DNA from 4 places in the Kitasatospora sp. NPDC002551 genome. Region 1 is predicted to be linked to each of the others. Evidence: riboswitches for the same ligand, from Rfam matches in the RefSeq annotation. Region 1 holds a riboswitch; each other region holds the start of a gene.

Region 1 (5,802 bases):
CAGGCGTCCGCCAGGGTCTCCAGCACGTCCAGGTCGCGCTGCGGGACGGCGCCCCGGTGGGCGAGCGCGAGGGCGAGCACGCCGATCGGCTGCTCGTCGACCACCATCGGCAGGGTGATGACGGCGACCATCCCGGTGCCCATCCCGGCGTTCCGGTTCGGGTAGTCGACGCTGGTGCGTTCGGGGCTCAGCAGATAGGGGCGGCGCAGCTTCAGGGCCATCGCGGCGGGCAGCTCACTGGCCGGGTCGACCACGCTGTAGCGCTCGTGCGCCCAGTCGGGCAGGCCGTGCGAGGCGGAGAGCCGGAGCATTCCGGCGCCGTCCAGCAGATAGAGGGCCGAGCCCTCGCCGGTGATCCAGCCCGGGCCCTCGGCGAGCACGGTGCCGAGCAGTTCGGCGGCGCTGGTGCAGCCGAGCAATAAGCGGACGCAGCGCATGGCACTGCGCGCGGTGGGGCTGCTGCGCGGGTCCACGGGACGGCCGGCCTCTCCGGTTCCTTATGGGGCAGTTAATTCTTAATACCTTATTTCTTAAGCGGGTGAGGCGTGGGGAGAACGGCGGGTCCCGGGGCGCCCGAGTTTCCGGGGACGCCCGGTGTGCGGAGACCCCCGCCGGGTCCGGTACCCTTCTCCGTACGACGTCCGCCGCCAGGCGGGCCGGACGGTACGGGGCTATAGCTCAGACGGTTAGAGCGCTTCCCTGATAAGGAAGAGGCCACAGGTTCAAGTCCTGTTAGCCCCACACCACACCGAAGGGCCCGGAGCATCCCGCTCCGGGCCCTTCGGCGTTCCCCGCTCCCCGCGGTTACCGGGCCTCCCCGGGCCGCCGCTCAGGGGCGCGGCCAGTCGCGCAGGCCGGCGGTCAGCACGGTGATCATGCGGTCCTGGGTCCGCCCGAGGTCCTCGGCGAGCTGGAAGGCGCCGCCGGTCGACAGCGCGGCGAAGCCGTGGGCCAGCGAGCGGAAGGTGCGGGCGGCGTGGATCGCCTCGGACCCCTCCAGTCCGTACCCGCGCAGCACCGCGACGATCACCCCGACCAGCCGGCCGGCCGCCTCGGTCAGGTCCTGGTCCGGCTGCGGCGCCTGCGGCAGGGCCGCGTAGCGGTGCGGGCGCTCGGTGGCGTACGCGTGGTACGCCCGCAGGACGGCGGCGACCGCGGCGTCCCCGCTGCGGCCGAGCGCCGCCTCGGCGAGCCGGTCGGCCAGCTCCTCGGTCACCCGGACGGCCACCAGCCGGCGCAGCTCGGCCAGGCCGCCGCTGACGTGCTTGTACAGCGAGGGGGTGGCGACCCCGGCGCGGGCGGCCACGGCGGCCAGGGTGAGGGCCTCGGGGCCCTGCTCGTCGATGAGGGCGAGGGCGTGGCCGACGACCTGCTCGGGGGTCAGTCCGACTCGGGGCATGCGGTTCTCCTGGCTGGGTGCGGTGCGGTGCGGGACGGGATCGGGCGGGTCGGGACGGCGGGACGGGCGCGGGGCGGGGGCGGCGGCGCTCAGGCCAGGCCGGCGAGGAAGGACAGCAGGGCGTCGGCCGTGGCCCGCGGGTGGTCGGCCATCGGGTAGTGTCCCGCCCCCTCGATCATCACCTTGCGCGCGTTCAGCGCGGCGGCCTGCCGGTCGGCGACCAGCTCCGGCTTCCCGAAGTCGGGATCCTTCGAGCCCATCACGACCAGCGCCGGGCAGCGCACGGCGGCGGTCCAGCCGGTGGGCGCCGAGTCGCCGCGCACGTAGCCGCGGGTGGCGGTCCTGCGGCCGGGGGTGCGCATCGCGGCGACCAGCGCGGCCACGTACTCCTCGTGGTCGGCCGGCTTGGGGCCCGGGTAGGCCATCCTGCGGTGGTAGAGGCCCCAGAACGCGGGCGAGCGCACCAGCAGCGCGCCCATCGCGCCGACCGCCAGGCGCTGCAGGGCGCCCGCCGGCACGTTCTCGACGAAGGCGTCGATCAGGACGATCCCGGCGACCCGCTCGGGGGCGTCCCCGGCGGCCCTGACGACGCTGGCGCCGGTGTAGGAGCTGCCCGCCAGCACGGCCCGCTCGATGCCCAGGTGGTCCAGCAGGGCGAGGACGTCACCGGCGATCGCGGCGGGGGAGTAGTCGTCCCAGAGGATCGAGGACTCGCCGAAGCCGCGCAGGTCCATGGTGATCACCCGGCGGCCGGCGGCGGCCAGCAGCGGGCGCAGGTGCCGGTACGCGGCCCGGCTGTCGAGCATCCCGGGGAGCAGGACGACCGGGGCGCCCTCGCCGCGCCCGGTGTCGTCGAAGGCGATCCGGCCGCCGGGCAGGTCGAGGTGGCGGGTGACGGGAGCGGTGGTGCCGTTCATGGGGAGCCTCCTGGGGCGGGACCGTCGGCGGAGCGCCGATAGCCATAAAGCTAAGGCTAATAGCCTTAGCCGTCAAGCTATCGGCGCGTCCGGCACGACCGGCCCGCCCGCGGGGCGGCTCAGACGCCCTCGACCTTGAACGGGTCGTGCTCGGTCAGCAGCTTGTCCAGCCGCGCCTGGTCGACCCGGGTCACCAGCTCGGTGGTCTCCTGCCGGTCCCGGACCACCTTGGACAGGGTGAACGTGGAGGTGATCGTGTAGAGCAGGCCGAGGGCGAGGAACGCCCGGGTCCAGGGCTCCACCGGGAGGAAGGCGATCCCGATGCCGAGGGCGGCGGCGGAGAGGGTGAAGGACAGCACGGCCTGGATGTAGTACGCGGCCGTGGTGCGGGACTGCATCGGTGTGCTCATGGGCGCCAGGATGGCCGCGCCGCGCCCGCCCGCACATGAGTAGGCGTACTCAAGTGAGGGGCCGTTCGTTGACGTCCCGACACGTTCGGTAGTGTCAGTTGTCATCAAACGTCCCAAATCGCCCACCGGGCAGCGTGGTGCCCGATCCGTATCCCGCCGTCACCAACGGATGGCTTGGAATCGGGGGGCTCTCGGATTAACGTTTGATAACGCAGCGCGGTCCGCAACGCCGTACCCAGACGGCACCGTGCGCCGTCGCCTAATCCCGCCGGCCGGCCTCCGGGCAGGCCAGGGAGCCGGGGAACCACGTTCCTTGGGGTGAATCGGCCGGGTCAGGCCCCGTCCAGGCCCAGCCGTAGGAGACCTTCCTGCTCCGAACCCGTCAGCTAACCCGGTAGGCGCGAAGGAAGGAAAGGAGCGCGCCTCCGTGGCGTCGACGCACACCCCGGCACATCCGTCCGGCTCCTCCACCGGCACCCGGCTGCTCGACCACCCGGGCCCGTACACCGGGCACGGCCCGTTCGGCGGCCCCGCCGACGAGACCGCCCCGCCGGCCGACCCGACCAGCCGGCACCGGATGCCCCGCCAGACCCGCGGCACCGCCCCGCTGCTCGGCGTCACCGCCGTCGCCGCCACACTGGGCGCCACCGGCTTCGCCTCCGCCACCCCGGCCGCCGCGCCGGCGGTCGAGGCGCCCGACGAACAGCCGGTCGCGCTCTCCGCCGACCCCGGCCTCGCCCTCGCCGCCCGCATCCAGCTGCAGGCCGACAGCCAGCGCACCGCGGCCGAGGAGAACGCCCGCGTCCAGGCCGCCCAGGAGGCCGAGGCCAAGCGGGCCGCCCAGATCGCCCAGCAGGAGCAGGCCAGGCGCGCCGCCGAGGAGGCCGAGAAGGCCAAGCTCGCCGCCATCAAGCTGCCGGTGAAGGACTACCGGCTCTCCGCCCACTACGGGCAGAGCGCCCGCTACTGGGCCCACCTGCACACCGGCCTCGACTTCGCCGCCGACCAGGGCGAACCCGTCTACGCGGTCGGCCAGGGCACCATCACCTCGGCCGGCTGGGCCGGCGCCTACGGCTACCGGATCGTCGAGACCCTGCCCGACGGCACCGAGATCTGGTACTGCCACCTCTCCTCGATCATCAAGGGCTCCGGCAAGGTCGTCCCCGGCCAGCAGATCGGCAAGGTCGGCGCCACCGGCAACGTCACCGGCGCCCACCTGCACGTCGAGGTCCGCCCCGGCGGCGGCGCCCCCGTCGACCCGGAGAGCTGGTTCGAGCAGCACGGCGTCACCCCCTGACGCCTCCCGTCGGACACTGTGAGGGCTCCGCCCCGCCGGATCGCGTCCGGCGGGGCGGAGTTCTTCCAAGGGGGGATCAGCAGGTGACGGGCGCGGTGACGGTCGCGGTCGCCCCGTAGCCCCACGTGGTGGTCACGAGGGTGGCCGTCACGGTGGAGCCGCACGGCGCGGTGGCCGCGAGGTAGCCGAACCCGCGCCCGCCGGGCGGGAGTATGCCGGTCCCGCTGTCGGTGCCGAGCGACGCGCCGCCGACGACGCCGAGGGTCAGGCTGTACGAGGCGTCCTGCGCCGTCCAGCCGGGGGTCGGCGTCGTGTAGCCGCCGGCCGTCACGCCGGCGCCGTCGACCGTGACGCAGACGCGGTTCTGGAGGACACCGGCGAAGCCGTTGGCGCAGGTGCTCGTCGCGGCGGCCGCGGTGGTCGCCGTCGTGCCCGTGGTCTGCGCGGTGGCCTGGGCGGCGCCCGCGACACCGAGCGAGGACAGCGCGGTGGCGGCCGCCAGGATGGCGGAGAAACGATTCATCAGAATTCTCTCCTTCGAGAACGGGCAAAGGGAACCGTGGAGCGCATGTGATATGTCACGCTTCACATGGCCAAGCGATTCCACCGCGTGCGATCCATCAATCGCGGCCGGCCCCGAATCCCTTGAGGAGTGCCGGAATCGACCGCCCGGTGGCTCGAATCCACGGTCCCGCCGGACCGGCGCTATTCCGCCCCGTCCTCCTCGAACCCCTCCGCCGGTTCCAGGCCCGCCAGGTAGGCGTCGATCTCCTCCTGGCCCGGCTCCGGCGCCAGCTCCGGGAACTCCTCCACCAGCAGCCGAGGCAGCCCCGGCACCGTCCACGCGCCGGCCAGCTCCAGCGCCACCCGGACCGCGGCCTCCTCGAACGCCGTGAAGTCCCCGGCCAGCTCGTCCGGCATCGGCCGGCCCAGCGCCGTCAGCTCCGCCAGGTTCCGGTAGCTGCGCCGCATCAGCCCCTGCTCCAGCAGCCGGCGCGCGCCGTCGGTGGCCATCCCCACCGCCAGCGGCCGGGTCCCGGCACCCCAGCCCCCGTCGTCCACCGGGTCCAGCACGCCGTCCGCCTCCAGCGCCGTGAAGGCCGCCGACCGCTCCTCCTGCGACCGCTCCCGGAACCCCTCCAGCCAGGCCCGCACCGCCGCCTCGTCGCCGGTGTCCACCCCGGCCGCGCGCAGCAGCAGCGTGTACAGCCGGGGCCAGGTCACCAGGTCCGCCCGGCGCAGCAGCCCGGCCGCCACCTCGCCCTGCCACTCGGCCTCGGCGTGCAGCCGCTCCTGCCGCTTGGCGTTCAGCCGCTTCGCCGCCCGCTGGTGGTCGACCAGCAGCCGCACCGCCGCGCCGTACGCCAGCGGGTCCTGCCCCGGCTCCGGCTGGACGTACAGGTGGAGCTGCTCGTACAGCAGGTGCTCCACCGCGGCGGAGGTCAGTTCGGGCCAGCCGTCGCGCATCCTGCCGCCGCCCAGCTCCAGCAGCGCCAGCACCGCCCGCAGCGGGGCGCCGGCGACCGGCTCGCGGCCCTGCGCCTCCGCCCAGGCGAGCAGTTCGGCGGCCTTGGTGCGCGGGGCGAGCCGCAGGTCTTCGTCTTCCATAACCACGAACCGTAACCGCTGGTCGGCGGTAGGGTCGGGAGCCATGGTCCCCGTCCGACTCACCGGCCCCCGGCTGGCCATCCGCGAGTTCCACCACACCCCCGAGGACGTCGACGCGCTGCACGCGGTGTTCGGCGATCCGCGGGCCACCCGCTACCTCCCCTTCGCCCC
Region 2 (5,802 bases), on a different contig from region 1:
CAGCCATCCCGGGCGCGCCACTGCCCGTCCGCACTCCAGGCTCCCGTGCGCGGGGGCGCCACCGCCGTCCCGAGCGCCCCGAGATCCCGGCCGGTTCCCCGGCCCTGCTGCTCGCCGTCCCCGCGGCCGCCGGGCCGGAATCCCGGCCCGTCGTCGAGGAGCTGCTGTCCATCGTCCGCAGCGAGCAGAACGGCGTGCGGACCGCCGCCGGCTACCTCCCCTCCGGTGACGGCGGGGCGAGCGGTGAGCGCACCGTCGCCGAACTGCTGGCCGAGGCGGCCGAGGCCGGCCTGCCCGCGCCGGTCGTGGTGCCGCTGGTGCCCGGCCCGCACGACTTCCTGCCCGAACTGCACCGGCTCGCCGCCGAGTACGGCGCCCCCGTCACCGACGCGCTGGGCCCGCACCCGCTGCTCGCCGAGGGCGTCCACGTCCGCCTCTCCGAGGCCGGGCTGGCCCGTGCCGACCGCGCCCGGCTGTTCGCCATCGCGACCGCCGCCGACGGCGTGGTGCTCACCACCGTCGGCGGGCAGGCCGCGGCCGACGCCGCCGGCATCACCGGCATGCTGCTGGCCGCCCGGCTCGCCGTGCCGGTGGTCGCCGCCGCGCTGGACCTGCCCGGCTCCGTCGCCGACGCCGTCGCCCACCTCAAGGAGATGGGCGCCCAGAACCCGGCGCTGGCCCCGCTGGTGATCGGCCCGGAGGCGGACGCCGAGCTGCTCGCCACGGCCGCCGAGGAGTCCGGCTGCCCGTCGGCCGCGCCGCTGGGCGCGTACCAGGCGGTGGGCCAGCTGCTCGCCTCCACCTACCTGGCCGCGCTGCCGGCCGTCGCCCCCGAGGCCGGGGCCGACGAGTCGGACGCCGACGAGGCCGACGGCACGCGCGCCGGCGGGCGGCACGCCGCCCAGTAGCACCCCGTCACGCGGAAGGGCCCGGAACGGACGCACCGCCCCGGGCCCTCCTCGCGTTCCCTACCGGCCCACCCGGGTGGTGGGCGCGGCGGCGTCCTTCAGCTTCAGCGCGGGCACCTGCACCGGCCGCGACTGGCCGGCCAGCGTGGGCACCGCGGCCGCGGCGGCGTTCCACTGCGGCTGGGCGGTGCCCTCCTCGCCCGCCCGGCGCACCTGGAGCACCTCGGTGGACCCGGCCCGGCGCAGCAGGACGTTCTTGGGCGGACCGGCCTGCGGGTCCAGCCACAGCTCGTTGCCGCCGAACTCGCAGTCCAGCACCAGCACGTCGTCCGGCTTGCCGTCGGCCCCGGCGCGGAAGGCGATCCCGGCCCGGCGGTAGCCGGTGAACCGGCAGCGGCCGAAGGTGACCGACTCCCCGGCGAGTTCGTGCCGCGCGGTGGAGACCGCGAAGTCGCTCTTCCCGGCCGCGTCGATCAGCAGCCCGTCGAAGACGGTGCCCCGGTCGCGGCCGAGCGAGTGCAGCGCCACTCCCCCGCCCGCGTTGCCGTACAGCACGCTCGCGGTGTAGTCGAAGTCGTTGAGGTAGGCGCCGTGCTCGATGCCCCAGCCGCCGTTGTGGTACGCGGCGAACTCGGTGACCACGTGGTGCTGCTTGGCGTTGAGCCAGACGAAGATGCCGTCCTGCAGGTTGTTGTGGGCCAGGCAGCGCTGAAAGGTCCAGACGCCCTCGCTGTTCTCCGGCCACTCGAAGCCGGAGGCGCCGTTCGCCCCCTGCACGCCGACCGCCACGCAGTCCAGCGCCTTGCCGCCGGTGCCCGCGCCGAGGTTGAAGCCGGTCAGCCGGTAGGCCCGGGGGTTGGGTTCGAGCAGGGTGCGGGAGGCGACGCAGGACTCGTAGACGATGTCGTCGGACGGCTGCTGGGGGGTGCGGGTGTCCAGCGGACCGTCCCACCAGTAGGCGTCCTCCCAGGTCTCGTGGCTGATGCAGCTGCGGAAGGTGATGCCGTGGCTGGCGTGCGGGACGTACGCGTGGCTGCCGGCGTCGCGGACCACCACGCCCTCGACGACGGTGCCGCGGGTGGCGTCGCCGAGCCGGTGGAAGTGCAGTCCGTACCGGCCGAGCACCGGCGCGGTGACCGGGGCGGTGCCGTCCGGTCCCTTCCAGGTCTCCCTGGTGTCGGCGCGCGGGCCGACCCAGCGCAGCGCGGCGTGCCGCACGTCGGCCCGGCGGGAGCTGGTGAGGTGGACGTGGGTGCGGCCCCAGGCGGTGCCCTCGACCCGGACGCTGCGGGTCAGGTTGAGCACCTCGGCGCCGACGGTGACGCCCCCTCCGGCGGCGACCCGGGGGTGGGCGTACCGCAGCGGGGCGTCCAGGGTGACGGTGGTTCCGCTGACGGACCGGATGGTGACGAGGTCGTAGCCGGCGGCGAAACCCTCCTGGTCGGGCGGGCCGGTCGGGGTGACGGCGAGTTCGTCGCCGGGCAGCCAGCCGGCCGGCGGGGAGGTGAGGTTGACGACCGTGTCGCCGGCCCCGAGCTCGCGGTCGGCGCGGACCCAGGCGGTCTTGGCGGCGCCGTCCAGCCGCAGGTAGCCGGCGCCGGTGACCCAGAGGCCGACGTCGGTGTCGACCACCTTCATGCCGTCGCCCTGGAACCGCTTCTCGTCGACGCCGGGGAAGCGCAGGGTGTGGACGTGGCCGCCGTCGGGGGCGAGGGCCAGGGCGCCGCGGACCTCGACGTTGCCGGCGGCGGCGAGGGTGACGGTGCGGTCGGCGGCGAAGGTGAGCGCGCCGCCCGGCTCGACCAGCAGGGAGCCGACCTCGGCGTCGGTGTCGAGCAGGACCCGGTCGGTGATCCGCACCGCGCTGCGCGGTCCCGGCGGGCTGCCGCCCCAGCCGGCCCGGTCGGACCAGCGGCGGCCGCCCTGGTCGACGGTGGGCGCGGGGGCGGGCTGCTCGGGGGCGCCGGTACCCGGGGGGCCGGTGCCGTCCGGCGGGGCGGCGCCGTGGCCGCCGTCGGAGCCCATCGGGCCGGCGGCCTCGGTCGGGGTGGTCCCGATGACCGCGGCCGGGGTGACCAACCGGGTCTCTCCGGTCAGCGAGCGGCGCAGGATCTCCTCGCCGCTGATCGCCGCGAAGGCGGTGCCGACGGCCAGCCAGCGCAGTAGTGCCCGGCGGGTCAAGTGAGTTCGGGACGGTTCGGTCGGGATGTCCGCTCTGCGGTGCTTTGCCCGGCGATGCGCTCCGCGTGGCCGGGCGGCCGGACGGGGGGTGTTCGGCTCCTCGTCGATGCCCATCGGTGCGTAGCCCTCTCTCCGGACGGCTGCGGCGGTGCCGGCGCGCCGCCGACGCTCTGAAGCATAGGCAGTTGCGTTGGCCACGACCGGCGTTGCGGAAAACCGGTCATTTCTGATCATGAAGGACAGCCGCTCAGCACGGATTTCGCAAACCGTGACGAGCGTCACACATGTTTGCGGTTTGAACGCGCCTCTGCTTAACGTGCTCCCCGTTCGTGGCCACACGGACCCAGCACGTCCGCGACGCCGAGTCCTGCCGTCGGGCGCGCTGGCAGCGCAATGCACCACGGCAGGAGCGGGGGAACCACAGGTAGTTCGCCCAGGACCGGTCCTCGGACCGGCCCCGGGCTAGGGGTGAAGCCGCGTCCACAGCGCGGCCGGGCAACTCCGGCCCGAATCCGACAGCTCACCTCGCAGGCGTGGGAGAGGACCACGTCTTCATGCTGCCCACCAACGGCACCCGACTGTCCGGCCGTACCCGTCGCGCGATCGCCGCCCTCGGCGTCGCGGGCATCGGCCTCACCGTCCCCGGCCTGACCGCCGGCACCGCCTCGGCCGCCTCCGTCGCCACCTGGGACAAGGTGGCCCAGTGCGAGAGCGGCGGCAACTGGAGCATCAACACCGGCAACGGCTTCTACGGTGGCCTCCAGTTCACCAACTCCACCTGGTCCGGGTTCGGCGGCACCGCGTACGCCGCGCGCGCCGACCTCGCCACCAAGGACCAGCAGATCGCGATCGCCGAGAAGGTCCTGGCCGTGCAGGGCCCCGGCGCCTGGCCGGTCTGCTCGGTCAAGGCCGGTCTGACCAAGGGCGGCACCCCGGCCGCGGTGGACACCTCCGCCGCCGCCAAGCCGGCCACCCAGGCCCCGGCCGCGCAGACCCCCGCCGCGCAGGCCCCGGCCGCCAAGCCGGCGGGCAAGCCCGCCGCGCAGCCGCAGGCCGCCACCACCGCGCCCGGCACCGCCCCCGCCGCCGAGCAGCGCCAGAGCGACCGGCAGTGGCGTCAGCAGAGCGGCCAGCAGGCCTCCGAGGCCTACACCGTGGCCGCCGGCGACTGGCTGTCCACCATCGCCGACGAGCAGCACGTCCAGGGCGGCTGGCAGCGCCTGTACGAGCTCAACCGCGCCACCCTGACCGACGGCCCGCACGCCATCTACCCGGGCCAGCGGCTGAGCCTGGGCGACCGTGCCCAGGGCCAGGGCTTCGACTGGTTCAACCGCGCCCAGGGCGACACCCGGGCTCCGTCCGCGCAGACCCAGACCCAGGCCCAGACCCCGGCCACCAAGCCGGCGAACAAGCCCGCCGCGCAGGCCGAGACCCCGGCGCCGGCCCCGACGGCCACCGGCAGCATGGCCGCCGCCGTCGCCTTCGCCCAGTCGAAGGTCGGCCAGGCCTACGTCTACGGCGGCACCGGCAACGGCGGCTGGGACTGCTCCGGCCTGACCCAGGCCGCGCTGCGCGCCGCGGGCATCTCCGTCCCGCGCGTCGCCGCCGACCAGGCCGCCGCGTCCACCCACGTCTCGCTGGACGCCCTCAAGCCGGGCGACCTGCTGTTCTGGTCCAACAACGGCAAGGACTCCGGCGTCTACCACGTCGCGCTGTACATCGGCGACGGCAAGTACGTCGAGGCCGCCAACCCGAGCTCGGGCGTGCGGACGCAGACCGTCGCCAACTGGGCGCCGGACTTCGCCGGCCGGGTCTGATCCCGTCACGCCGCGGCCCCCGGGGAGAGTCCGGTCGCTCCTCCCCGGGGGCCGCGGCATGCCCGGACGCGGGCGCGCGAAGAGCGGCCATGGTCAAACCGGGGCCGCACCGGGCATGCTGCTGCCCTGCACCCGAGGAGGAGTCACCATGGCCCAGGTCACCGTCACGCTCGACGCCAACCTCGCGATCGACGCGATGATGCTGTCCGGCACCAGGAACCCGCAGGACGCCGTCGAACTGATCCTCCGCGACTACCTGGAGCGGGGCCGGCGCACCGAGACCCGCACCGGCGACGCCGCCGACGGCCACCGGGTCACCCAGGACCGCCCGGTCGCCCAGGAGGGCTGAGCGGCCGCAACGCCGAAGGGGCCCGGGAGCACATCCGCTCCCGGGCCCCTTCGGCACCCTGATCGGCGCACGGGCCGCTCAGTACACGGCTGCTCAGCGCGCGCGGGCGCCGGTCGAGCCGCGCATCACCAGCTCCGGCTGGAACATGAACTCCCCGCGCTGCGCGGCGTTGCCGCCGACCTCCTCCAGCAGCGCGTCCACCGCCGCGGTGGCCATCGCCTCCACCGGCTGGCGCACGGTGGTCAGCGGCGGCTCGGTGAAGGCGATCAGCGGCGAGTCGTCGAATCCGACCACCGAGATGTCCTGCGGCACCGCCAGGCCCCGCTGCCGGACCGCCCGTATCGCGCCGAGCGCCATCATGTCGCTGCCGCAGACGATCGCCGTGCAGCCCTTGTCGAGCAGCGCCCCGGCCGCCGCGTGCCCGCCCTCCACGCTGAACAGCGTGTGGTGGACGAGTGCCTCGGCCTCCTCCCGGCTGCGCCCGAGCACCTCCCGCATGGCCGCGGTGAAGCCCTCGATCTTGCGCAGCACCGGCACGTACCGCTGC
Region 3 (5,802 bases), on a different contig from region 1:
CGGACCACACCCGGCTGCGCCGGCTGGTGTCCAAGGCGTTCACGCCGCGCCGGGTGGCGGCGTTCGAGCCGCGGGTGCAGCAGCTGACCGACCGGCTGATCGACGGCTTCGCGGCCCGCGGGTCCGCCGACCTCATCCACGAGTTCGCGTTCCCGCTCCCCATCTACGCGATCTGCGACCTGCTCGGGGTGCCCGCTGAGGACCAGGACGACTTCCGGGACTGGGCCGGGATGATGCTGCGACACACCAAACCGGGCCACGGCAGCGGTCAGCGCGGCGGCGTGGGGCGCGCGGTGAAGCGGATGCGGGCCTACCTGGCGGAGCTGATCCACCGCAAGCGGGCGGACCTCGGCGACGACCTGATCTCGGGGCTGATCCGGGCCAGCGACCACGGCGAGCACCTGACCGAGAACGAGGCCGCGGCGATGGCCTTCATCCTGCTGTTCGCCGGCTTCGAGACGACGGTCAACCTGATCGGCAACGGCGTGTACGCGCTGCTGCGCAACCCGGGGCAGCGCGCCCTGCTCCAGGAGTCGGTCGGCCGCGGCGAGAGCGCGCTGCTGGAGACCGGGATCGAGGAACTGCTGCGCTACGACGGGCCGGTGGAGCTGGCCACCTGGCGGTTCGCGGCCAGTCCGCTGACCATCGGCGGGGTGGAGATCCCGGTCGGCGACCCGGTGCTGGTGGTGCTCGCGGCGGCGGACCGGGACCCGGCGCGGTTCGCCGACGAGAACACCCTGGACCTGGCCCGGACGGACAACCCGCACCTGGGGTTCGGGCACGGCATCCACTACTGCATCGGCGCGCCGCTGGCGCGGCTGGAGGGGCGGGCCGCGCTGGCCACCCTGCTGACCCGGCTGCCGGACCTTCGGCTCGCCGCCGACCCCGGGGACCTGCGCTGGCGCGGTGGTCTGATCATGCGTGGACTTCGTGAACTTCCGGTGGAATTCACGCCGGAGAAAAGGCCTGACCTGGCCGTTCCCGGCGGCGCCTGCGAGGCCTGACGGACACCCACGACACGCTGACGGATGCTCTCCGAACCGTGTTTCACAGGGGTCTGAACCCGCATCAATCCGGACATACCGCTTCGGTTGGTAGGCAATCCATCACGTGACGTGATGTTCGTGTGATATCGACGATATGAGCTTGTGATTGCTCTGAAGATCTGTCTACTCTCCGTGGAGCCCGCCGCTGCGGGCCCCGTCCGCGGAACGCCGAGTCCTGCCCGCCGCGTCACGGGAAACCGACCAGAACCCTGGGCAGGGGCGGGGGAACCAGGTTTCGTGCCGTCTCCCACGGCTAGGGGTGAAGCCGCCTCCGCGCGGCCGGGCCACCTCCCGGTCCGAACCCGACAGCTCACCTCGCAGGCGTGCGGAGAGGGACCTCGTCATGCTGTTCGTTGGAACCGGTCGTCACCGTCGCCGTACCCAGGCCGAGAAGGCCATCGCCGTCGCCGGTGTCGCCGGCGTCGGGCTGGCCATGCCCATCCTGAGCGCCACCGGCGCCTCCGCCGCCCCGGTCTCCACCTGGGACGCGGTCGCCCAGTGCGAGAGCGGCGGCAACTGGAGCATCAACACCGGCAACGGCTTCTACGGCGGCCTCCAGTTCACCCCCAGCACCTGGAAGGCGTACGGCGGCGCCGCCTACGCGCCGCAGGCCAACCAGGCCTCGAAGGCGCAGCAGATAGCGGTCGCCGAGAAGGTCCTCGCCTCGCAGGGCCCGGGCGCCTGGCCGGTCTGCTCCAAGAAGGCCGGCCTGAGCAAGGGCGGCGCCCCGGCGGCGGTCGACACCTCGACGGACGCCAAGCCGGCCGCCCCGAAGCCGCAGGCCCAGCCGCAGCAGCAGACCCCGAAGGCCGCCGCCCCGAAGCCGGCCGCCGCTCCGCAGGCCCAGCCGCAGCAGCAGGCCGCCAAGCCGCAGGCCCGGCAGTACGCGCCGCAGAGCGCCCAGCAGCAGCCCAAGCAGCAGACGCCGCAGCCCAAGCAGCAGGCCCCGCAGGTCCAGCAGCAGGCTCCGCAGTCCCCGGCCTTCTCCGGCAAGGCCGGCTGGGACGCCGACGCCAAGGTGTACTGGTACCAGAGCAACGGCGCCTGGTACTGGACCAGCCACCAGAGCGTCTACCAGCAGTACGCCGGCCAGGCCGCCCAGAGCGCCCCCGCCGCCCCGCAGCAGTCGGCCGGCCAGGGCTACACCGTCCGCTCCGGCGACACCCTCGCCGGGATCGCCGCCGGCCAGGGCGTCTCCGGCGGCTGGCACGCCCTGTACGACGGCAACCGCGGCACCATCGGCGCCGACCCGAACCTGATCGTCCCCGGCCAGGTCCTGACCCTCGGCTGACACCCGTTCGACCGGCGAGGTCCGGCCGAGCGGACGGAGGGGGCCGATTGGGCCCCCTTCGTCCGCATCCGGACCTCTCCGGCCGGGCAACCAGGTGAACTACCGGTGGGTAGCCGGGCCACACGCTGAGACGGAGCCGAGGTCGACGTGGCCCGGACAGCCCGTGCGGTTAGGCTCTGGTCGTAACGACTCCGCAATCGTCCGGCCGACTGCACCCACCGTCAGCCGAACCTGCTTCCGCTAGGAGATGCCTCGTGCCGTCCATCGATGTCGTCGTAGCCCGTGAGATTCTCGACTCGCGCGGCAACCCCACGGTCGAGGTCGAGGTCGGCCTCGACGACGGCAGCACCGGCCGTGCCGCCGTCCCGTCGGGTGCCTCCACCGGTGCCTTCGAGGCGCTGGAGCTCCGCGACGGCGACAAGAACCGCTACTTCGGCAAGGGCGTGGAGAAGGCCGTCCTGGCCGTCATCGAGCAGATCGGCCCGGAGCTGGTCGGCTACGACGCCACCGAGCAGCGCCTGATCGACCAGGCCATGCTCGACCTGGACGCCACCCCGGACAAGTCCTCGCTCGGCGCCAACGCCATCCTGGGCGTCTCGCTGGCCGTCGCGCACGCCGCCTCCGAGGCCAGCGACCTGCCGCTGTTCCGCTACCTGGGCGGCCCGAACGCGCACGTCCTGCCGGTCCCGATGATGAACATCCTCAACGGCGGCTCGCACGCGGACTCCAACGTCGACATCCAGGAGTTCATGATCGCCCCGATCGGCGCGGAGTCCTTCTCCGAGGCCGTCCGCTGGGGCGTCGAGGTCTACCACACCCTCAAGGGCGTGCTGAAGGAGCGCGGTCTGTCGACCGGCCTGGGCGACGAGGGCGGCTTCGCCCCGAACCTGGACTCCAACCGCGAGGCCCTGGACCTCATCGTCGAGGCCATCCAGAAGGCCGGCTACGTGCCGGGCAAGGACGTCGCGCTCGCCCTGGACGTCGCCTCCTCCGAGTTCTACGAGGACGGCGCCTACCAGTTCGAGGGCAAGGCGCTCACCTCCGCCGAGCTCATCGAGTACTACGCCGGCCTGGTCGCCGCCTACCCGCTGGTCTCCATCGAGGACCCGCTGGACGAGTCGGACTGGGACGGCTGGAAGGCCATGACCGAGAAGCTGGGCGACAAGGTCCAGCTGGTCGGCGACGACCTGTTCGTCACCAACCCGGCCCGCCTGGCCCGCGGCATCGAGACCGGCACCGCCAACGCGCTGCTGGTGAAGGTCAACCAGATCGGCTCGCTGACCGAGACCCTGGACGCCGTCGAGCTGGCCCAGCGCAACGGCTACCGCTGCATGATGTCGCACCGCTCCGGCGAGACCGAGGACGTCACCATCGCCGACCTGGCCGTCGCCACCAACTGCGGCCAGATCAAGACCGGCGCCCCGGCCCGCTCCGAGCGCGTCGCCAAGTACAACCAGCTGCTGCGCATCGAGGAGATCCTCGACGACGCCGCCGAGTACGCCGGCCGCGGCGCCTTCCCGCGGTTCAAGCACGAGGGCTGAGCCCGCCCGGCGGCGCCCGGCCGGTATCGCCGGACGCCCGGTAGCGCACGCCTGACCGGTGCCCCGCCGTTCACCCCGTAGGGTGGACGGCGGGGCACCGTCGCGACCAGGAGGGGACACCGCAGATGGCAGGCTGGAGGATCCCGGGCTTGGCCGCCCGGCCTCGGTTCACGAGCCGGGCGACCGTCCTCGTGCTGGTGCTCTGCTCACTGGTGGCGATCCTGGCCTACCCGACGCGGCAGTTCGTCTCGCAGCGCTCGGAGATCTCGGCGCAGCGCGCCCGGGCCGAGCACGCCCGGCAGGAGGTCGAGCAGCTGCGCCGGGAGAAGGCCCGCTGGCAGGACCCGGAGTACGTCAAGGCGCAGGCCCGCACCCGGCTGCACTACGCGATGCCGGGGGAGACCCCGTACATCGCGGTCGACCCGGCGGCCCAGGACGCGGCGAAGTCCGCGCTGGGCGCGCCGCCGCCCGCGCAGGGCCCGGCGGCCGGTCCGGCGAAGGCGGCCCGGCCCTGGTACGCCAGCGTCTGGGACTCCGTGGACGCCGCTGCCGCCGCCGCACCGGTGGCCCCCGCCGCCCCGGGGCAGTCCGCCCCTCCCTCACCACCCGCCCCCGCCCCCGCTGGAGACAGCTCCTCCCATGACCACTGAGAACCACCCCACCGTCTCCGACGAGGACGTCGCGGCGATCGCCGCGCAGCTCGGCCGGGTCCCGCGCGGCCTGCGCGGCGTGGCCCACCGCTGCCCGTGCGGCAACCCGGACGTCGTGGAGACGGCCCCCCGGCTGCCGGACGGCACGCCGTTCCCGACGCTGTACTACCTGACCTGCCCCAAGGCCGCCTCGCTGATCGGCACCCTGGAGGCGGACGGCGTGATGAAGGAGCAGACCGCCCGGCTCGCCGAGGACCCGGAGCTGGCCGCGGCGTACCAGAAGGCGCACGAGGACTACATCGCCCGCCGGGACGCCATCGAGGTACTGGAGGGCTTCCCGAGCGCCGGCGGCATGCCGGACCGGGTCAAGTGCCTGCACGTCCTGGTCGGCCACTCGCTGGCGGCCGGCGAGGGCGTCAACCCGCTCGGCGACGAGGCGATCGGCATGCTGGAGGACTGGTGGGCCAAGGGCCCGTGCGTCTCCGCCGCCGAGGTCACGGCCGCCGGCGAGCGGGTGGCCCGCAACCGGGCCAAGGAGCAGGACCACGCGGCCGTGATCGCGGCCAAGGAGCAGAAGACCGCCGAGCGCGCCGCCAAGCGGGCCGCGCAGGAGTCGGACGAGGCGGGGGAGGACGGGGCGTGAGCACGACCCGGGTGGCCGCGATCGACTGCGGCACCAATTCGATCCGGCTGCTGGTCGCCGACCTCGACCCGGAGACCGGGGCGATCACCGACCTCGACCGGCGGATGATCATCAACCGGCTGGGCCAGGGCGTGGACCGCACCGGCCGGCTGCACCCGGACGCGCTGGAGCGCACCTTCGCCGCCTGCCGCGAGTACGCCGAGGTGATCTCCGGTTTCGGGGTGGGCCCGGAGCGGATCCGCTTCGTCGCCACCAGCGCCTCCCGGGACGCCGAGAACAGCGCCGAGTACGTCGACGGCGTGCGGGCGGCCCTGGGCGTCGAGCCCGAGGTGGTCAGCGGCGAGGAGGAGGCGCACCTGTCCTTCGTCGGCGCCACCAAGGAGCTCACCGGTGGTCAGTTCCCGGCCCCCTACCTGGTCTTCGACCTGGGCGGCGGCTCGACCGAGTTCGTGCTCGGGGCCGAGGACGTCCGGGCGGCGCGCTCGGTGGACATCGGCTGCGTGCGGCTGACCGAGCGGCACTTCGGCGGCGCCGAGCTGCCGTCGGACGAGCGGATCGCCGAGGCGCGGGCGCACGTGCGCGCCGAGCTGGACCGGGCCGAGGAGGCCGTCCCGCTGACCGGCGCGGCCAC
Region 4 (5,802 bases), on a different contig from region 1:
CAAGACCGGCTATCCGACGCTGCCGCTGGAGCAGCAGCGGATCCGGCTGCTGGGCGGGCTGGCGATGCTGGCGCAGCGCACCCAGGCGGAAGTCACCTGTGTGTTCGACGGTCAGGACCTGGACGTACCGGTGATCATGGCGCCTCCGCGCGGCGTGCGGGTGCGGTTCAGCCGGACCGGGGAGACGGCGGACGAGCTGATCCGCCGGCTGGTCCGGGCCGAGCCGCAGGGGCGCCCGGTGGTGGTGGTCTCCACCGACCGGGAGGTCGCGGAGGGCGTGCGGAAGGCCGGCGCGCGCCCCGTCGCGTCGGTGCTGCTGCTCAACCGGCTGGCCCGCCCGTAACCCTTCCGGGGTGTGAGCCGGTCGGTATGACGGCTGGTCAGCGGCCCGATTGCGATGTTGTGCGAATTCGGTGAAGTCAGAGGGGCGGTTCGCGTTCACGCGAACGGGGGAGTGGCGCGAAACGTGGATCTTCACTAGGGTCTGGCGTCAAACCTATTTTCCGGATTCTCACCCGTTCGGGTGAGGCCATTGGAAGAAGGAGCCGGTCCCTTGGCCTCCCACCGCCGTCCCAAGCAGCCGAGCCGCGCGCGGGTCTCCGTGCTCACCGCTGCCGCTGCGACCGCGGTCGCTCTCTCCGCGCAGGTCGCCGCCCACGCCGCGCCCAGCCCGTCGCCGAAGAAGGACGACGTCAAGGCGCAGATCGACCAGTTGCAGGAGGAGGCCGAGCAGGCCACCGAGAAGTACAACGGCGCCAAGGAGCGGGCCGACCAGCTGCGCAAGCAGGCGGACCAGCTCCAGGACCAGGTGGCCCGCGGCCAGGACCAGATGACCCAGCTGCAGGCCGGTCTGGCCGAGGTGGCGGGCGAGCAGTACCGCACCGGCGGCATCGACCCGTCCGTCCAGCTGATGCTCACCTCCGACCCGTCCGGCTACCTGGACAAGGCCTCCAGCGTGCAGCAGGCCAGCTCCAGCCAGGCCGAGGCGCTCAAGGGCCTGCAGGAGCAGCAGCGCCGGCTCGACCAGCAGAAGGCCGAGGCGGCCGCCGTGCTGGCCTCGCTGGACAGCACCACCAAGGACCTCAACCAGACCAAGGCCGAGGTCAACAAGAAGCTCCGGGAGGCCCAGGAGCTGCTGAACTCGCTGAGCGCCGCGGACCGCGCGGCCCTGAAGGCGGCGCAGCAGCAGGCCGACCGCGCCTCCCGCGGTTCCGAGCGCACCGACCTGGGCAGCCTGCCGCAGGCGAGCGGCAAGGCGGGCTCCGCGGTCGCCCTCGCGATGAGCAAGCAGGGCTCGCCCTACGGCTGGGGCGACGTCGGCCCGAGCACCTTCGACTGCTCCGGTCTGATGGTCTGGGCGTACGGCAAGGCCGGCGTCTCGCTGCCGCGCACCTCGCAGGCGCAGGGCAACTACGGCACCCGGGTGCCGTCCCTGTCCGAGGCCCAGCCGGGCGACCTGGTCATCTACCGGGACGACCGCAGCCACGTCGGCATGTACATCGGCAACGGCATGGTGGTCCACGCGCCGCGCACCGGTGACGTGGTGAAGGTGATGAAGGCCGACGCCATGAAGATCAACACGATCCGCCGGGTCTGACGGGTCGCCACGACACGCCCGAGGGGCCCGCTGGGGCTCCTGTGATCAGCGCCACCTCCGGTCGGAGGTGGCGTCGGCGTTTCGAGCGCGCTTTCGACCATCTGACGGACAATGATCAGCCCGCCGTGGGGGTGTGATCACATTCGGTCATATTCACAAGGGAACTTGGGCATTCTTCCGGCTTTTTTCTGACAAGGATTTGAACGGATCACGGATCTGTTACTAGGGTCGTGCCTCGAACCACGCACAGTCGATCACCCAGCCTGGGTGGCGGCGGGGTTCGCCGCCGAGTTCGCGAAGCAGCGGGACGGGGCTTCGGGTAGCCCGTCCGAACGAGGGCCCCGCAGTCCGGGGTCCGCTGTGGAACGGAGCCGGGGAACCACGTTCCTCCGGGGTGAATCGGCGCCAGGCCGGCCGCGCGAGCGGCGGGTGAGGCGTCGTAGGGCACGCTTCCGCCCGAACCCGTCAGCTCACCCGGTAGGCGGATGAGGAAGAAGGAGTCCGCCTTCGTGGCGTCCCATCGTCGTCCCAAGCCCGCCGGCCGCGCCCGTGTCTCGATCCTGACCGGTGTCGCCGCCGCTGCCGTTGCCCTGTCCGCGCAGTCCGGCGCCCACGCCGACCCTGCGCCGACCAAGGACCAGGTCAAGGAGCAGGTCGACCAGCTCAACGAGCAGGCCGAGGTCGCCACCGAGAAGTACAACGGGGCCCAGGCCAAGCAGCAGGAGCTGCAGAAGCAGGTCGCCGAGCTGCAGGACAAGGTGGCCCGTCAGCAGGCCGTGGTGATCGAGGCGCAGGGCGGCCTCGCCGAGATCGCCGGTGAGCAGTACCGCACCGGCGGCATATCGCAGACCGTCCAGCTGATGCTCTCCGCCAGCCCGGACAACTTCCTCAACCAGGCCGACGCCCTGAACCAGGCCGGTTCGACCCAGTCCGGCGCGCTGAAGGAGCTCCAGGAGCAGCAGCGCAGGCTCGACCAGGACCGCACCGAGACCCAGACCAAGCTCGCCGAGCTGGAGTCCACCACCCAGCAGCTGAAGACCTCCAAGGAGGAGGTCCAGGGCAAGCTGCAGAAGGCCCAGGACCTGCTCAACACGCTCACCGAGCAGGAGCGCCAGGCCATCCGCGCCGCCGAGGAGAAGGCCGCCGCCGAGGCCAAGGCGAAGGCGGACGCCGCCAAGGCCGAGGCCGCCAAGGCCGCCAAGGAGAAGGCCGACGCCGAGCGCGCCTCCCGCGACACCAACCGCAGCAACCTGAGCGCGCAGTCCGCGCCCTCCTCGGCCCCGGCCTCGGCCCCGGCCGCCGCGGCGTCCAAGCCGGCCGCGCCGGCCGCGCCGGCCGCCAACAGCTCGCGCGGTGCCGCCGCGATCGCGGCCGCCGAGAGCAAGCTCGGCGCCCCGTACGTCTACGGCGCCACCGGCCCCAACTCCTTCGACTGCTCGGGCCTCACCGGCTGGGCGTACGCCCAGGCGGGTGTGTCGCTGCCGCGCACCTCGCAGGCGCAGGCCACCGCCGGCACCCAGATCGGTTCGGACATCTCCAAGGCCCAGCCCGGCGACCTGGTGATCTTCTACGGCGACCGCCACCACGTGGGCATCTACGTGGGCGGTGGCCAGGTCATCCACGCCCCGAAGCCGGGCGCGTCGGTCCGCTACGAGTCGGCGTCCAACATGCCGGTCAACACCATCGTGCGCCTCTGACCGACGGTCGGAACGCCCCGTCAGGCCCGGTCTCCCCCGAGGGAGGCCGGGCCTGCGGCTTTTCCCGGCCCCGCCGGGACGCTCGGTCCGCGAACCGATCTGATGTCCGATCAGTGTCCGAATATTCGGGTTCGGAGGGGTTTGGAATCGGTTGCCCTGACTCGCTAACGTCTGCCACCGGACGCCCGCTTCGACAGCCGCCCGCTCCGGTGCGGCGGCGGGCCGGGCCCAGGATCGGAGCCGACGTCGCATGGCCGTGCACCGCCGTTCCCCGCTGTCAGGTGCGCACGCGTTCGCCCGGGCGCTGGTGCTCACCGCGGCGGCGACCACCGCGCTGGGTGTGGCGGCCGCAGGCAGCGCCCGGGCCGCGCCCGGCTCGCCGGACGCCCCGGCCGACCGCAAGGACGTCAAGGCGCAGGTGGAGCAGCTCTACGACGAGGCCGAGCAGGCCTCCGAGCGGTTCAACGCCGCCCAGGAGGCCCAGCAGAGGCTCCAGCGCGAGACCGGCACGCTGCAGCAGCAGGTCGCCCTCGCCCAGGACGAGCTGAACCGGCTGCGCGGCGACCTCGCCACCGTGGCCGGCGCCGAGTACCGCGGCGGCGGGATGGCGCAGACCGTCCAGCTGATGCTCTCCACCGACCCCGAGGGCTACCTCACCCGGGCCCGCACCCTGGACCAGGCCGCCGTGCGGCAGAATGAGACCCTGCACGAGCTGCTGGGCCGTCAGCGGGTGCTCGACCAGCGCCGGGCCGAGACCACCGCCAAGCTCGCCGAGCTGGAGGAGATCCGCAGGGCGCTGGCCGAGAGCAAGCAGGAGGTCCAGCAGCGGCTCGCCAAGGCGCAGCGGCTGCTCAACAGCCTCGGCGCCGCCGAGCGCGCCCGGCTCGCCGCCCAGGACGCCCGGGAGGCGGAGCAGCGCGCCACCCGCGGCACCGACCGGCTGGACCTCGGCAGCACCCCGCCGGCCTCCGAACGCGGCGCCGCCGCGCTGGCCGCCGCGGTGCGGATGATCGGCTCGCCCTACGTGTACGGATCCACCGGGCCCAAGGCGTTCGACTGCTCCGGTCTGATGTACTGGAGCTGGCGGCAGGCGGGAGTGACCCTGCCGCGCACCTCGCAGGCCCAGGCGCGCGCCGGGCAGCGGGTCGGCCTCTCCGAAGCGCGGCCGGGGGACCTGGTGATCTTCTACCGGGACATGCACCACGTCGGGATGTACGCCGGCGGCGGGGTGATCGTGCACGCCCCCTACCCGGGTGCCAAGGTCCGCTACGAGAGCGTCACCGCGATGCCGGTCTCGGGGGTGATCCGGCTCTGAGCCGCCTGGACACCGCCGCCGGCCGCGGGCCGTCCCGGCGCACCGCCCTGCTGCTCGCGGCCGGCGGACTGGCCCAGCTGTCGCTGCCCGGGGCCGCCCCGGCGCGGCCCGCCGCCGCGGCCTCGGACGAGCACGTCGGCGTCCTGGCGCTGCTCGACGAGCGGGCCCGGGCGCTGACCGCCGGGCCGCCCGCGCTGCCGCTGCGGGCCGGCTACCGGAACCTGCTGCTCGGCCCGGTGGACGCGGCCGGGCGGTGCGCCGCCACCGCCGAGCTGACCGTCGTGGTGAGCGGGTACGACCGGCAGCCGGTCGTCCACCCGCGCCGGCTGGCGCTGGCCCGCTCCGCCGCCGGCTGGCGGGTCGAACGCGAGGAGGGCGCGGGCGGACCGCCGCCGCTGTGGGACCTCGGCACCGTCCGGGCCGGCGCCGGAGCGCGCTGCCTGGTGCTCGGGGTGGACGCCGGGGCCGGCGGGGGCGCCCCCGCCGGACTCGCCGCCGTCGGCGACCGGGCGGTGTCCGCCGTCGAGGCCCTCTGGGGCACCGCCTGGGCCGGCCGGCTGCTGCTGGAACTGCCCGCCACCGGGGAACAGTTCACCCGGCTGCTGGCGGACGAGCGGCCCGGCTGGTCCGGGATGGCCGCTGTCACCGTGGCGGCGCCCGGCGCGCCGCTGAACGCCCCGGCCGACCGGATTCTGGTCAACCCGGAGACCTACGCGGGCCTGAGCGACTTCGGCCGGCAGGTGGTGGTCACCCACGAGGCGGTGCACGTGGCGACCCGGGCGGACACCCGCGCCTGGACGCCGCTCTGGCTCTCCGAGGGCGCCGCCGACTGGACCGGCTACCGCGACTCGGGCCGCGCCGCCCACCGGATCGCCCCGGAGCTGGCCCGGGACGTCGCCGACGGGCGGCTGCCCACGGCACTGCCCGAGGACGCCGCCTTCACCGCCGCCGGGGAGGGGCTCGCCCAGGTCTACGAGCAGGCCTGGCTGGCCTGCGACCTGATCGCCCGCCGGTACGGGCCGCAGCGGCTGGTGGACCTCTACCGGGCGGTCGGCGCGGCGGCCCCGGGCGCGGACCGCCCGGCCTGGCTGGACGGACTGCTGCGGGAGCGGCTGGGCCTCGGCCTGGCCGAGTTCACCCGCCTCTGGCTGGCCGAGGTCCGGGCGCTAGCCGCCCGCTAGGAGGGGCTGCGC

What was found. Region 1 has a riboswitch for cyclic di-AMP ahead of ABT093_RS04020 (M23 family metallopeptidase). Riboswitches for the same ligand answer to the same signal wherever they lie in the genome.
Region 2: another riboswitch for cyclic di-AMP. It lies ahead of ABT093_RS36725 (transglycosylase family protein); the one in region 1 lies ahead of ABT093_RS04020 (M23 family metallopeptidase).
Region 3: another riboswitch for cyclic di-AMP. It lies ahead of ABT093_RS37165 (transglycosylase family protein); the one in region 1 lies ahead of ABT093_RS04020 (M23 family metallopeptidase).
Region 4: another riboswitch for cyclic di-AMP. It lies ahead of ABT093_RS22035 (C40 family peptidase); the one in region 1 lies ahead of ABT093_RS04020 (M23 family metallopeptidase).

The regions. Positions count from the first base shown of each region.
Region 1 is NZ_JBEOWI010000003.1:23,336-29,137, reverse strand. It holds gene ABT093_RS04045 (SpoIIE family protein phosphatase) at 1-473, opposite strand, end outside; tRNA gene ABT093_RS04040 (tRNA-Ile) at 668-741, shown strand; gene ABT093_RS04035 (TetR/AcrR family transcriptional regulator) at 830-1,399, opposite strand; gene ABT093_RS04030 (alpha/beta fold hydrolase) at 1,489-2,316, opposite strand; gene ABT093_RS04025 (YiaA/YiaB family inner membrane protein) at 2,436-2,726, opposite strand; cyclic di-AMP (ydaO/yuaA leader) riboswitch at 2,973-3,141, shown strand; gene ABT093_RS04020 (M23 family metallopeptidase) at 3,154-4,023, shown strand; gene ABT093_RS04015 (hypothetical protein) at 4,100-4,546, opposite strand; gene ABT093_RS04010 (hypothetical protein) at 4,729-5,631, opposite strand; gene ABT093_RS04005 (GNAT family N-acetyltransferase) at 5,675-5,802, shown strand, end outside.
Region 2 is NZ_JBEOWI010000076.1:14,204-20,005, forward strand. It holds gene ABT093_RS36715 (hypothetical protein) at 1-908, shown strand, start outside; gene ABT093_RS36720 (hypothetical protein) at 969-3,089, opposite strand; cyclic di-AMP (ydaO/yuaA leader) riboswitch at 3,476-3,636, shown strand; gene ABT093_RS36725 (transglycosylase family protein) at 3,623-4,906, shown strand; gene ABT093_RS36730 (hypothetical protein) at 5,055-5,255, shown strand; gene ABT093_RS36735 (LacI family DNA-binding transcriptional regulator) at 5,349-5,802, opposite strand, start outside.
Region 3 is NZ_JBEOWI010000079.1:21,553-27,354, forward strand. It holds gene ABT093_RS37160 (cytochrome P450 family protein) at 1-1,004, shown strand, start outside; cyclic di-AMP (ydaO/yuaA leader) riboswitch at 1,236-1,384, shown strand; gene ABT093_RS37165 (transglycosylase family protein) at 1,390-2,337, shown strand; gene eno (phosphopyruvate hydratase) at 2,592-3,878, shown strand; gene ABT093_RS37175 (FtsB family cell division protein) at 4,028-4,528, shown strand; gene ABT093_RS37180 (DUF501 domain-containing protein) at 4,500-5,171, shown strand; gene ABT093_RS37185 (Ppx/GppA phosphatase family protein) at 5,168-5,802, shown strand, end outside.
Region 4 is NZ_JBEOWI010000026.1:34,863-40,664, reverse strand. It holds gene ABT093_RS22045 (NYN domain-containing protein) at 1-343, shown strand, start outside; gene ABT093_RS22040 (C40 family peptidase) at 554-1,597, shown strand; cyclic di-AMP (ydaO/yuaA leader) riboswitch at 1,944-2,096, shown strand; gene ABT093_RS22035 (C40 family peptidase) at 2,107-3,294, shown strand; gene ABT093_RS22030 (C40 family peptidase) at 3,545-4,609, shown strand; gene ABT093_RS22025 (hypothetical protein) at 4,846-5,790, shown strand.